DNA from 2 places in the Actinomadura formosensis genome. Region 1 is predicted to be linked to the other one. Evidence: riboswitches for the same ligand, from Rfam matches in the RefSeq annotation. Region 1 holds a riboswitch; the other holds the start of a gene.
The links. Region 1 has a riboswitch for cyclic di-AMP ahead of ACQP1N_RS07975 (NlpC/P60 family protein). Riboswitches for the same ligand answer to the same signal wherever they lie in the genome.
Positions count from the first base shown of each region.

Region 2: another riboswitch for cyclic di-AMP. It lies ahead of ACQP1N_RS12490 (CHAP domain-containing protein); the one in region 1 lies ahead of ACQP1N_RS07975 (NlpC/P60 family protein).

Region 1 is NZ_CP192011.1:1,694,635-1,701,667, forward strand. Features, by position in the region: gene ACQP1N_RS07960 (NlpC/P60 family protein) at 1-250, shown strand, start outside; gene ACQP1N_RS07965 (Mut7-C RNAse domain-containing protein) at 300-1,085, shown strand; gene ACQP1N_RS07970 ((deoxy)nucleoside triphosphate pyrophosphohydrolase) at 1,119-1,490, shown strand; gene ACQP1N_RS07975 (NlpC/P60 family protein) at 1,569-2,591, opposite strand; cyclic di-AMP (ydaO/yuaA leader) riboswitch at 2,599-2,748, opposite strand; gene typA (translational GTPase TypA) at 2,951-4,807, shown strand; gene ACQP1N_RS07985 (FHA domain-containing protein) at 4,891-5,262, opposite strand; gene ACQP1N_RS07990 (hypothetical protein) at 5,356-6,363, shown strand; gene ACQP1N_RS07995 (4Fe-4S single cluster domain-containing protein) at 6,267-6,986, opposite strand; gene ACQP1N_RS08000 (AAA family ATPase) at 6,983-7,033, opposite strand, start outside.
Region 2 is NZ_CP192011.1:2,639,024-2,646,056, forward strand. Features, by position in the region: gene ACQP1N_RS12485 (hypothetical protein) at 1-1,003, opposite strand, end outside; gene ACQP1N_RS12490 (CHAP domain-containing protein) at 1,043-1,855, opposite strand; cyclic di-AMP (ydaO/yuaA leader) riboswitch at 1,865-2,036, opposite strand; cyclic di-AMP (ydaO/yuaA leader) riboswitch at 2,164-2,358, opposite strand; gene ACQP1N_RS12495 (NlpC/P60 family protein) at 2,859-3,821, opposite strand; gene ACQP1N_RS12500 (NYN domain-containing protein) at 4,095-5,372, opposite strand; gene ACQP1N_RS12505 (DEDD exonuclease domain-containing protein) at 5,710-7,033, shown strand, end outside.

The DNA.
Region 1 (7,033 bases):
GGGCAGGGAGCTGCCCGGCGACCTGGTGTTCTTCAACTCAGGTCCGGGGACGTCGACGAACAGTCCCGGCCATGTCGGCATGGTCATCGGCAGGGGCAAGATGATCGTGGCGAGCTGCTCGACGTGCGTGCCCGCGATCGGCGTGAAGACCTACAAGCGGTCGGACTGGGTGGGGACGACCCGTCCGCTGGCCCGGCCCGACTTCAGGAAGAAGGTCGGCGAGCTGGCCGTCCGGCAGCCGGGGAACTGATCACCGGAACCGGCGGATGATCCGGCGAGGATCGTCGTCGGCGCGTGGCATGCTGATCGGCGTGGAGTCCGAGATTACGATCCGCGTCGCCGACGAGTTGCTGATGTTCCTGCCCGCCACGAGGCGGGACACCGCGAACCGGGTGCCCTACGACGGGACGTCGACGCTGGGACATATCGTGGAGTCGCTCGGCGTGCCGCTGCCGGAGGCCGGGCCGATGTCCATCGGCGGTGAGCCCGCCGGGCCGTCCACCCGGCCGGACGACGGCGACGAGGTGCGCGTGGCGGCGGTGCCGCGTCCGCAGCCCGTCCCGCTGGAGCCGGGCCAGGACGCGCCCCGCTTCCTGCTGGACGTGCACCTCGGCACGCTCGCCCGGCGGATGCGCCTCCTCGGCCTCGACACCGCCTACCACAACGACATGGACGATCCGGCGCTGGTCGCCCAGGCCAATGCGGAACGCCGCGTCCTGCTCACCCAGGACCGCGGGCTCCTGCGCCGCCGCGCGCTGTGGTTCGGCGCGTACGTCCGCGGCTCCCGCCCCGACGACCAGCTCCGCGACCTGCTGAACCGGTTCGCACCCGTCCTGCGGCCGTGGACGCGCTGCACCGCCTGCAACGGGGAACTCGCCCCGGTCGACAAGCAGGAGGTCGAACACGACCTGGAGGCGGGGACGCGCCGCAGCTACGACGCCTACGGCCGGTGCGCGGACTGCGGTCAGGTCTACTGGCGCGGCGCCCACGGCGACCACCTGGAGGAGATCGTCCGGGAGGCGACCGAGCTCGTCGAGGCCGTCCGGGGGAACGGGCGCACCGAAGCCGCGGTGTCGAAGAGATGAGGAGAGGGGCTGGTCGACATCGATCTCGTCGTGGTGGGAGCCGCGATCATCGCGGACGGACGGCTGCTCAGCGCGCAGCGGGCCGAGCCGCCGCACATGGCGGGCGGCTGGGAACTGCCGGGTGGGAAGGTCGATCCGGGCGAGTCGGATGAGGACGCCCTGGTACGCGAGTGCCACGAGGAACTGGCGATCAAGGTGCGGCTCGGCCGCCGGATCGGCGGCGACTGGCGGCTGAGCGAGCGGAGCCTGCTGCGCGTGTGGACGGCGGAGATCGTCGAGGGCGAGCCGCGGGCGCTGGAGCATCTCGCGCTCCGCTGGCTGACTCCGGGTGAGCTTTACGACGTGGCATGGCTGCCCGGTGACCGTCCGGTCATCGACGTCCTCGCCGCGCAGGGCCTCGGCTGAGGAGTGACGGGGGCTTCCTGCCGCGCCGCAGGAAGCCCCCGACGCCTGTGGTCCGCGTGCGGCGGACGGGGGAGCGGGTCAGGAGATGCGGTTGGCGCCCGCGTAGTCGGACCGGTCGGACAGGTTGGAGATTTTCACCACATCGCCGGTCTGCGGTGCGTGCAGGAACTTGCCGCCGCCGAGGTAGATGCCCATGTGGTGGAGGTTGCCGCCGAAGTACACGAGGTCGCCCGAACGCAGCGCGCCGCGCGAGACCTTCGTGCCCAGCGCGAACAGGTCACCGGTGTAGTGCGGCAGGCCGGGCTTGCCGACCTGGGCGTAGGCCCAGACGACGAGGCCGGAGCAGTCGAAGCTGCTCGGCCCGGCGGCGGCCCACACATAGGGGGAGCCGAGCTTGGTGAGCGCCTTGCGCGCCATCTTGGCCGGCAGGTCCGAGCCCTTCACGGTGGCGGTGAGGCCGGTGCGCGGGTCCTTGATGTGGGTGGTGGTCAGCTTGTCGAGCCGCTTCATCACCTCGGTGACCTTGGCCTTGGCCGCCGCGCGGGCGTTCTTGGCGTCCTCCGCGGCCTTCTTGACCTGCGCGGTCCTGGCCTCCGCTTCGCGCTGGGCGGCCTCGGCCTGCTCGATCTGCTTCTGCAGGGCGTGGACGGCGTTGGCCTGGTTCTGCACGAGGTACGCGCTGTCGGACAGCCCGCCCGGGGACCCGGTCGCGCCGAAGATGGTGTCGGGGGCACCGGCCATGTAGTTCGCGGCGGCCATCCGCCCGAGCTGCTCGCGGGCGGGCGCGGCCTGGTCGCGCAGTGTCGCCGCGGTCTTGGCGGCGGCCTGCTGGGCCTTCTGCGCCTTGCCCAGCTCGACGCGGGTCTTGTTGTACTTCTCGGTGAGGATCTCGGCCTCTTCGTTCAGCGCGTCCAGGCTCTTGCGCAGCCCCTGCTCCGTCGTCGGAGTCGGGCTCGGCGTGACCGGGGCCGTGGCGGCGGAGGGCCGGAAGGGAGACGCGGCGTGCGCGGCGACGGGTGCGGTGGCGCCGAGGCCGATCAGGAGCAGGGCGGCCGCGGTGGCGGTGGGTGCAGCGCGTCGCCAGTGGGGTTCCGGTGCCAAGCCGGTGTTCTCCTCTCCTCGGGCGCCTACCGGGTTAGCTGACGGGTTCGGGCCAGGAGTCGCCCTACGACGGGCGCCCTGCGACACGCGTCGATTCACCCCGGGAGTGTGGGTCCCCGGTTCTCCCGGCGAGCGGGAGATTCGGCGTTCCGGTCGCAGCCCCTGGGGGTGGGACTCCGGACGACCGGATCTCGGGCAGATTACAAAGGATGAGCAAAGTATGCGAATCGGGGCCCGTGTGAAGGTCCACGACGGGTGGTGCGCGGCGGCTCGGGATGGGTGGTACGCGGCGGCGCGTAGAATGGAGTGCTGCCGTGTTTCTGCGGCGACTCCCTGAAACCTCACGCAAGGTAACCCGCATGCCCATCTCCACGCGCGACGACCTCCGGAACGTTGCGATCGTCGCCCACGTCGACCACGGAAAGACGACGCTGGTGGACGCCATGCTCTGGCAGTCCGGGGCCTTTCGCGAGAACCAGGACGTCGACGACCGGGTCATGGACTCCAACGACCTGGAGCGCGAGAAGGGCATCACCATTCTCGCGAAGAACACCGCCGTCCGGCACGGCGGGCTGACCGTCAACATCATCGACACGCCGGGCCACGCCGACTTCGGCGGCGAGGTCGAGCGCGGGCTGTCCATGGTGGACGGCGTCGTCCTGCTGGTGGACGCCAGCGAGGGCCCGCTCCCGCAGACCCGGTTCGTGCTGCGCAAGGCGCTCGCCGCGCGGCTGCCGGTGATCCTGGTGGTGAACAAGACCGACCGTCCCGACGCCCGCATCGACGAGGTCGTGGACGAGACGTACGAGCTGTTCATGGACCTCGACGCCGACGAGGACCAGATCGACTTCCCGATCGTGTACGCGTCCGGCCGCGCCGGGCGGGCCTCGCTGGACAAGCCCGCCGACGGCGCCATGCCGGACAGCGCGGACCTGGAGCCGCTGTTCAAGGTCATCACCGAGACGATCCCGGCACCGTCCTACGACCCGGACGCGCCGCTGCAGGCGCACGTGACGAACCTGGACGCCTCCAGCTACCTCGGCCGGATCGCGCTGTGCCGCGTGCACGCCGGGACGATCAAGAAGGGCCAGCAGGTCGCCTGGTGCCGGCACGACGGCAGCATCGAGCGGGTCAAGATCACCGAGCTGCTGATGACCGAGGCGCTCACCCGCAAGCCCGCCGACGAGGCGGGGCCGGGCGACATCATCGCGATCGCCGGCATCCCGGAGATCATGATCGGCGACACCATCGCCGACCCCGACGACCCGCGCCCGCTGCCGCTGATCACCGTGGACGAGCCCGCGATCTCGATGACGATCGGCACCAACACCGGGCCGATGGCCGGTCGCGAGAAGGGCACCAAGGTCACCGCCCGCATGGTCAAGGACCGGCTCGACCGCGAGCTCGTCGGCAACGTCTCGCTCCGGGTGCTGCCGACCGAGCGCCCGGACTCCTGGGAGGTGCAGGGCCGCGGTGAGCTGGCGCTCGCGATCCTGGTCGAGAACATGCGCCGCGAGGGCTACGAGCTGACCGTCGGCAAGCCGCAGGTCGTCACCAAGGACATCGACGGCAGGAAGCACGAGCCGGTCGAGCGGCTCACCGTCGACATCCCCGAGGAGCACCTGGGCGCCGTCACGCAGCTCATGGCGGTCCGCAAGGGCCGCATGGAGCACATGACGAACCACGGCACCGGCTGGGTCCGGATGGAGTTCCTCGTCCCGGCGCGCGGCCTGATCGGGTTCCGTACCGAGTTCATGACGGAGACGCGGGGCACCGGGATGGCGCACCACGTCTTCGAGGACTACGAGCCCTGGTTCGGTGAGCTGCGCACCCGCCCGTCCGGGTCGCTGGTCGCCGACCGCGCCGGTGCCGCCACCGCGTACGCGATCACGAACCTGCAGGAGCGCGGCACGTTCTTCGTCGGGCCGACCACCGAGGTGTACGAGGGCATGATCGTCGGGGAGAACTCCCGCGCCGACGACATGGACGTCAACATCACCAAGGAGAAGAAGCTCACGAACATGCGGTCGTCCACCGGCGACGAGCTGGAGCGGCTCACCCCGCCGCGCATCCTGTCGCTGGAGGAGGCGCTGGAGTTCTGCCGCGAGGACGAGTGCGTCGAGGTGACGCCGTCCGCCGTCCGCATCCGCAAGGTCGTGCTGGACGCCAAGGAGCGCGAGCGCACGCGCGCCCGCACCAAGCGCGCCGCCGGCTGACCCGCCGCGGGCTGACAGGGCACACGAGAAGGGGCGGCCCCGGGGTTCTCAGAACCCCCGGGGCCGCCCCTTTCACGCTCCGGTCACTTCAGCTGGACGGTGCCCGTCACGTCGGCGGCCAGGCGGAGCTGGTCGCCGTCGCGGAGGGGCGCCTCCACACCGCGGGGGAGGCGCTCACCGTTGACGAACGTCCCGTTGGTGGAGCCTTCGTCCCGTACCCAGGCCGTCCCGGACGGGTCGAGCCACACCGTCGAGTGGCGCCGCGACACGTTGTCGTACTGCGTGAACGTGGACGCCACCGGCGACTGGCCCGCGTCCCGGCCGAGCACGAGATGCTGGCCGACGGACACCTTCAGCTCACCCGTGGGGAACTGCACGCGCAGGACGGGGGTGCCCTGCTTCGGCAGGGGACGCAGACAGGAGTCGCACTGGGCGGCTCCCGGGTTGCTCAGCACCGCCTCGCAGTACGGACACATGAACGCCGTGCTGTCGGGGGCGGGACGCTGGCCCTGGTTGTGGTCGGGCGGCAGGAGCGTCGCCTCGCGGCCATGCGGCGGCAGCGGCGGCTGGCCCCCGTGCTGGGGACCTCCGTGCTGGGGACCTCCGTGCTGAGGCGCCCCGTGCGGCGGACCCCCGTGCTGGGGTCCGCCATGCGGGATCTGCCCGTGCTGCTGCTGCGGCGGCGGGCCGAACTGGTGGTCCGCCGGGCCGGGCTGCGGCGCGCCGTACTGGTCCTGCGGCGGCTGGTACTGATCCTGCGGCGGCTGGTACTGATCCTGCGGTGCACCGCCGTACTGGTCCTGGGGCTGGTACTGGTCGCGCGGCTGGTACTGCGGCTCGCGCGGCTGGTACTGGTCCTGCGGCGGCTGGTACTGGTCGGGCGGCGGAGACTGCTGCTGTTGCGGCGCACCCCACTGGTCCTGGGGCTGTTGTTGCGGCGCACCCCACTGATCCTGGGACGGCTGGGGCATCCCCCACGGGTCGGCCGGCTGCTGCTGGTGCATCGGCGGCTGGCCCCCGTGCTGCGGCTGCCCCTGCTGGGGCTGCCCCTGCTGGGGCCCGCCGTGCGGTGGCTGGCCGTACTGCCCGTGCTGGGGCTGGCCGTGCTGGTCCTGCCCCTGGGGCATGGGCGCCCCCCACGCGTCCGGCTGCTGCGGCGCGCCCCACGGGTCCTGCGGCTGCCCGGACGGTCCCGGCTGCTGGTGCTGGGGGCCCTGCTGCCCGTACGGGTCGTGGGACTGCTGCGGTTGCCCGTACTGGGGCTGCCCCTGCTGGGGCTGCCCGTGCGGTGGCTGGCCGTACTGGCCCGGTCCGGGCGGCGGGGACATCCGCGGCGGCTGCTGGTCGTCGTACCCGCCCGGGCCCTGCCGGGGGGCACCGCCACCGCGCGCCAGATTGGCCCCGCAGTTCATGCAGAGCAGATCGTTCGGCTGGTGTGCTTCGTCACAGACAGGACAGTTCAAGGTCGCCATGACACATCCCCCGAGCGCACCCCGGCGCGGTCGAGCCTCGACGTGAGGTGCTCCATATCGCCCCTCCGCGGGATCCCGATGTAGTACACCCGCCTTCCCTCCGGCCCTTCGTCCACGGACACCTGTACTCGGGGCCCTGTTCCTTCTCCAGTCTTCCCGACGCCGGCCAGTGCCCCGTACCGCTCGTGCCCCAGCGGGGACAGCGGCACGACACGCTGGTTGGCCGACCCCCTCCAGAGTAGAGAGCCGTCCCCGGGGTGTCGCCCCCCGGGATTCAGCCGGTCGACGTACGGGCCCGTGATCACGGCATCGCACATGTCCAGGATCTCCCGTGTCTCGCCGCCCCGGGAGAGCCGAGAGTAGACATATCCGCTGTAAACCAATATGTCCACCGCAATCGTCTCACGGCCGGGGGCGTCCCGCCACGCGTGGACACCGCGCAGCAGGGCCGCCAGCGCGGCCGGCTGCTGGAACGGCTCACCACCGGAAATGGTCACTCCGTCCACCGGTCCCGGCAGGGACGCGAGCCATCCTAGGACCGTTTCAACGGGCACCGCGCGGCGCGGGTCGGCGTCCCAGGTGTCCCTGGACAGGCAGCCGTGACAGTGCAGCGTGCAGCCCTGCGTCCAGATGCCCGCGCGGGTCCCGGGGCCGAGTGTGGTCACCGGGTAGTGCGCCTTGGCGAGCAGCAGCGTCTCCCCGGTCACTGGAGGTCCAGATGGACGATGCTTCCCTCACGGCGGATGCCGGTGAC
Region 2 (7,033 bases), 940 kb from region 1:
CGATGAGCCACAGCGGGGTGCGCCGGTCGCGGGCGCCGCCGGTGGCGACGTGGGTCAGCTCGTGCGTCAGGACGACGTCGCGGCCGAGTCCGTTGAGGCGGCCGAAGGTGCCGGGGGAGACGATGACCCTGTCCTCGCCCCGGCCGCCGGTGGACGGCGCCGGGGACATTCCGGAAGGTGTGGGGGGCCGTTTCCCCTCGTCCGCCTCGACTCGCGCGGGGGGCACGACGGTGGCGAGCGCGGCGATCTGCCCGAGGCTCTGGCCGGGCCCGGCCAGAGCGGAGGCGAGGGCCGTGCCGGCGGGGACGAGCGCGACGACCCGCTGGGCCCACCCCTTGCCGACGACGCCCGTGACGACCGGCGCGGCGGCGTCCAGCCGCTTGGCGATGCCTTCGAGGCCGGTGGTGTCGCCTATGACGAGGCTGGCGCGGCCCTTGACCACGGTCAGGGGGCCGGCGTCCCAGATGTCGGCGTCGTCCTTGAAGCCGTGGGCCGTCCCATCGCCGACGATCGTCCAGGTGCCGGAGCCGGGGGCGAGCGTGAGGTAGCGGGTGCGGCTCACGTATCCCTTGTCGAAGCCCCGCAGTTTGTAGCGCACCTCCAGGCGGACCACCGCGCTCTCGTCGTCCATGGCCTGGGTGCCGGAGATGTGCTCCTGCCAGCCTTCCAGCGGGAGCTTGCGGAGGTTGCCGTATATGCGGGCCTGGACGTCCTGGAACGCCTTGGGCGCGTCGCCCACTGTGGCGAGGAACGCGACGCGGTCGCCGTCCCGCACGGCGCGGGCGCGGTTGGCGAGGGTGGCGCGGGCGGCGTCGAGGCTGAACGGCGCGGCGGCCCTGGGGGTGCGGGCAGGCGATGCCGCGCCGCCGCCGGACCGGAAGCCGAGCAGGCCGGCGCCTCCCGCGGCCAGCACGGCGGCCCCGCCCGCGCCCAGGGCGAGAGCCCTGCGTCGCGTCACGGGACCGCTGTGCTCCGGACCGCCGTGCTCCGGACCGTCCTCCATGGGCGTGATCCTATGCAGCCCGCGTCGTCCGGGGGCTCATCACGGCTTGTAGTCGGGGTAGCCGTAGCCGACGATGTCGTCGGCCGAGCGCTCCTTGATCCTGACGGCGTTGCCGGTGTTGCCCTCGACGGCTTCGATCGTGCTGTCGTCGACCTTCTTGGCCACCATGCCGACGTGCCGGATGTCCTCGACGTCCTTGCTGCCGTCCCAGGCGTAGAAGACGATCGCGCCCGGCCTCGGGTCGGTGCCCCAGCGGCCGTGCTCCTGGAACCAGCGGGCGTGGGCGACGGTCCAGGCGTCGCTGCCGATCTGGTCGGTGAAGCCGATCTGCTCGCCGATCCAGGAGATGAACATGTCGCACCACTGGGCGTCGCCGTACTCGCTGATGGAGCCGCCGTCGCGGGCGACGGTCTCCCCGGCGCGCGCGGTGCCCATGTACCACTTCTGGAACTTGGTCTCGCCGCCGCCGTCCTCTTCCACACCGACCTGGGACTTGGCGAGCTTGATGGCGTCGTCGGCGGTGGGCCGGGCATCCCCGGTCTTCTGGGGGGCGGCCTTCGGGCGGTCCTGGGTTTTCTGTGCGGGGGACGTCCGGGGCTCGGCCTTGGACGTGCTCTTGGCCGGGCCCTTGTCCGCCTTCTTGGTGTCCGTCTTCTTGATGGGGGTGGCACCGGCCGCCGCGGCCGTCGCCGGGGCGGAGCCGAACGGCAGGACGGACGCCTGCGCGGTGGCCGCCGCGGTACCGAGGACGGCGGCGCTGACGACTATGCCGCCGGTCGTCCGCCATGTCAGGGACAGGGGGCCCGGCTTGCGGTGCCGGCCCGGGACCTTCTTGCAATGCTCGCGTGGCAAGGGGGGATCTCCTCGACTTCCATGCCGCCTACCGGGTTAGCTGACGGGTTCGGGCCTGGAAGGCGCCCTACGGCCTGCGGGCAGGCCGATTCACCCCGAAAGGGAAAGGACACGATGGGTCCCCGGCTCCGCGTCCGGTGCACATGCGCACGGCGGTCCGCGGACTCGGCGGTGGCGTGCCCAGGGGACGGGCACACCGGTTTCGGATGGGGGCTCGCGCGGGCGGAGGCGCCCGCGGAGTGCAGGGAGGGTCCGGGCGTGGCCGCACGATGGGCGGCCACGCCCAGGTAACGCTGCGGAACTCACTCCTTCGCTCTTCCAGACGCCTACCGGGTTAGCTGACGGGTTCGGGCGTGGAAGTGGCCCTACGGCGGCTCTCACCGGGGGTGGGAGAGACACGCCGATTCACCCCGGGTGCCGGAATGCCCGTCCGGGAGGTCTCCCGGACTCCGGCGATGTGGGTCCCCGGTTCCGCGCTTCGGCGGATTCGGCGCTGCCGCTGCGATCCTGGGGGCGAGATGGGGCCCGGCGCGGGACCTGTCTCCCGCGTGCGAACGAGCGGCGCCTGATGTTGTGTGCGGACGCCGGCCCGGTTCCGGGGGCGTCCGGGATGCCTGACCCGGGGGAACCGCCGTGGCTGCGCGCTCAGCGCCATGCACGCCGTGAGCGTGCGCACGGTGGCCCAGGTCGGCCGTGCGGTCCGGGTGGGACCGCTGTGCGGCACCGTCCGGTGCCGCGGGGGCGACGCGTGGGTCGTGCCGCCCGGGTGGCGGCACATGGCTCGTGCCGCCGTCACGCGGCGGACGAACGCGCCGCGCGGGGTCGGGGCGCCTGGCGGGCGCCGCGGGGCCACGGCGTCTGGAGGGCGCCGTGAGTGGTGACAACGTACCAAAGCCCCAACAGAAGGCAAACCCCTACAAAATTAACAACGGACCAGGTCAAGCCTGGTCCGTTGCGAAAAAGAGAGCTCCGTCACGCCCTCCGCGGGGTGTGGGGCGGGCCGTCAGGGGCGCCCGGCGCCGTAGTAATTGCTCAGGTAGTAGCCCGAGGTGATGTCGCTGATCTTGACGACGTCGCCGGTGTGCGGGGCGTGGATCATCTTGCCGCCGCCGATGTAGAGGCCGACGTGGCCGAGCCCGCTGAAGAACACCAGGTCGCCCGGCTGCAGGTCGCTCTTGGCCACCCGCTTGGTCGCGGCCCACTGCGAGTTCGTGGTGCGGGTGATGCTGACGCCCGCCGCCGCCCACGACTTCATGGTCAGGCCGGAGCAGTCGTAGGAGCCCGGGCCCTCCGCGCCGTACTGGTACGGCTTGCCGAGCTGGGCGTAGGCGAAGTTGAGCGCCGTGCGGGCCGGGCCGCTGGCCGGGCCGTTGTAGGTGCCGCCCGAACCGCCCGAACCGCCGGACCCGCCGCGGTGGCCGCCGCCGGAGGGCGTGCTGGTACCGAACCGCCGCAGCAGCTTCTTCTGCTTCTCGACTTCCTTGTCGAGCTTGGTCTTCTGGTCCTTCAGCTCCTTGGTCTTGGCCTTCACGTCGTCGTAGGCGGCCTTGGCCTGCGCCTGCTCGCGGCGGAGCCGCTGCGCGGTCGCGAGGAACTGGGTGAGCTGGGAGCTGCGCTCGTGCGACAGGTGCGAGAAGACGGCCGCCTGGTCGAGGATCGCCTGCGGGTCGTTGCTGCCCACAAAGCCGGTCACGTCCGCGGAGTCGCCGTTCTTGTACGCGGCGGCGGCCATCTGGGCGATCTTGGAGCGCTGCTCCTCGAAGGCGCTCTCCTCCTGCTTGCTCGCCTTCGACGCGCTGTCGAGCTTCTTCTTGGCGACCTTGAGCTTCTCGTTGAGCTGGTTGTACTGCTCGACCTTCTGGTCCATCTGCTCATTGAGCTGGTTCAGCTTCTTCTGGACCTGCGTCTTGGTCGGCTTGGGCTCGGCGTGCGCCACCATCGGGGGCGCCATGAGGGAGGCGGTCACGGTCAGGCAGGCGGCTGCCGCCAGACGACGGGAGGCGCCTCTGGTCGCGGGGCCACCTCTCCGGTCACGCTTCTGCGCTGGTGCCCCGTTGAGATCCTTGGCCACGATGGGTCTCGCCCTTCTCGTCCACGACATCAGCGGACGACACTAGCGAGGGGGGACAACCGTCACAACCGATTCGTCACTCTTTGATTGATATCGAGAAGCGTCATCTACTTTTCGTGACGCCGTGATCACGGATGGCGAGGGTTTCTTTGGCGGCCTCGGGGATTCCTATGACCGGCCCAGCCGCCGCAGCAGCAGGGTGGACGGGCAGGGCCGGGCATCGGCGCGGCGGGCCGCGTCGGCGACCTCCCGGTCCGAGGACACCACCACCACGGGACGGCCCGACGGCTCGGCCCGCACCAGCTCGCCGATCAGCTCGTCCGCGGTCTGGCCCGGGGCGCTGAACCGTACCCGGACGCCGCGCGGCGCCGCGACCGCCACCGGCGTGTCCAGCTCCGCGCCGTCGAACACGCACGTCACCTCGGCGCGGGTCTGCGCCGCCAGCCCGCCGAGCCCGGACACCAGCCGGTTGCGCTGATCCGCCAGCGGCAGTTCCCCGTAGCCGGTCTTCGTGACGTTGTAGCCGTCCACCACCAGATGCACCTGCGGCAGGGTCAGCAGCCGGTCGAGCAGCTGCGGGTCGCTGTCGGACAGCGCCCGGCCGGGCAGCGCCCGATGCGCGAGCCGGTCCGGCTCCAGCCCGCCCGCCGCGTCCGCGGGACGGCCGATGGTGGAGGGCAGCGCCAGTTCCCGGCGGATGCCCTGCGCCGCGTCCACGAGCGTGTCGAGCAGCATCCGCAGCCGGACGTCGTCAACGTTGCGCCCCTCGCGCGCCGCCCGTCTGGCGGCCTCCGCGTTCGCCTCCGCGTGCGCGGTGCGGGCGCGCAGCCTGCGCAGCTCCTTCTCGGACGCGGCGGTCGACTCGCGGGCGGCGGCCAGTTCCCGCGCGGCCTGCTCGGCGACCGCGTCCGCGCGTTCCTCCGCCGCCCTGAACCGGGTGCGGGCGTCGTGCAGCTTGTGGCGCAGCTCGGCCACCTCGGCCTTGGTCTCGCGCAGCTCGGCGCGCAGCTTGTCCAGCTCGGCCGAGCGCGCGGCGCGGGCGGCGGCCAGCTCCTCCTTCAGCGCGGCGACGCGGCGCTCGGCGGCCTCCTCCTCCGACGCGGTCGCGGAGCGCTCCAGTTCCGCGCGTGCGGCCTCGACGAGCACCGTCCAGCCCGCGGGCCGCAGCAGGTAGGCCAGCACCGCCACGCGCACCGGGTCGGCGGCGGGCGGCACCCGCCCGCCCTCGACCACCTCGACCAGGTCGGCCTGCGTTTCCCGCAGCGGCTCGGCGACCCGCTCCCGGAAGCCGGAGTCCTTCTCCAGCGCCGCGGCGATGTGCTGCCCGGCGAGCTTGGCGCGCTTGCGGCGCTCGAACCGCGCGAACCGGCGCAGCGGCGCGGGGACCTCGTCGGCGGGCAGCGACCCGATCAGCTCGGCGGCGGCCTCCACCACGCTCTGCCGCACGGGTTCGGGGAGGGGCCGGTCAAGACGCTCTTCCCGGTGGGGCTGCGGGGCCGGTTCCCCGGAACGCGCCGGCTTCTGCCCGGACTCCACGCCGCCGGGGGTCGCTTCGGGGCCGCTGTCGATGATCCCGCTCCTTCCGGGCTGCGCCGCCGGTGGGCTGTGTCTTCCCGAGCACCCACGCCTTAACCGGCATTCGACCAGGGCGAACGTGTCATCGGACCGAGCGCGCCGGAGCTCCCCCTGACCGTCCCGCGGCCCCCGCCCGGCGGGACGTGCCGGCGCACCTCAACCCTAGCGGCCCGGGGTTGTGTCGGTGGTGTCCTCTACGGTCGCGCACATGACGGCTGCGCACGGGGTCCAGGGGACGCTGGACGACCTCGGCACTCCGCTCCGCGAGGTCACCTTCGTGGTGGTCGACCTGGAGACGACGGGCGGCTCGGCCGCGGACTCGGCCATCACCGAGATCGGCGCGGTGAAGGTGCGCGGGGGAGAGGAACTCGGCGAGCTCGGCACGCTGGTCGACCCCGGCGGGCCCGTCCCGCCGTTCATCACCGCGCTGACCGGCATCACCACGGCGATGGTGACGGCCGCGCCGCGCATCGAGTCGGTGCTGCCCGCGTTCCTGGAGTTCGCGCGCGGCTGCGTGCTCGTGGCGCACAACGCCCCGTTCGACATCGGCTTCCTCAAGGCCGCCTGCGCCGCGGGCGGCTACGCCTGGCCCGCGTTCCCCGTCATCGACACCGTGGACCTGGCGCGGCGCGTCCTGTCCCGGGAGGAGGTGCCCAACTGCAAGCTCGGCACGCTGGCCCGGTTCTTCCGGACGTCCAACGAGCCGACGCACCGCGCCCTCGCCGACGCCCGCGCCACCGTCGAGGTCCTGCACGGCCTCATCGAGCGGCTCGGCTCGTTCGGCGTCACCTCGCTGGAGGAGATGCGCGGCTTCGCCAAGGCGCCCACCCCCGAGCAGCGCCGCAAGCGGCATCTCGCCGACGGCGTGCCGAGCACGCCCGGCGTCTACCTGTTCGAGGACCGCGCCGGCGAGGTGCTCTACGTCGGCAAGAGCGGCGACCTGCGCTCGCGCGTGCGCAGCTACTTCACCGGTTCGGAGACGCGTCCGCGCGTCCGCGAGATGGTGGGGCTCGCCGAGAACGTCCGCACGATCGTGTGCGCCACCGGCTTGGAGGCCGAGGTCCGCGAGCTGCGGCTGATCGCCGAGTACAAGCCGCGCTACAACCGCCGTTCCAAGTTCCCCGAGCGGGTGATCTGGCTGAAACTGACCGTGGAGCCGTTCCCGCGGCTGTCCATCGTCCGGGAGTGCCGCGCCGACGGCGCCCGCTACCTCGGGCCGATCTCGTCCCGGCGGCAGGCCGAGGAGGCGCGCGCCGCGCTGCACGAGGCGATCCCGCTGCGCCAGTGCACCCAGCGGCTGACGCCCCGGCTGATCGAGCGCGGCAAGGCGCGCGCGTGCGCGCTCGCCGAGATCGGACGCTGCGGCGCGCCCTGCGACGGCCGCGAGTCCGCCGACGCCTACGCCATGCACGCCGGGACGGCCCGCGCGGTCATGGAGGGCGATGTCCGCCCGGTGGTGGCCGCCGCGCGGGTGCGCATCGACCGGCTCGCCGCCGAACTGCGGTACGAGGAGGCCGCCGTGCAGCGCGACC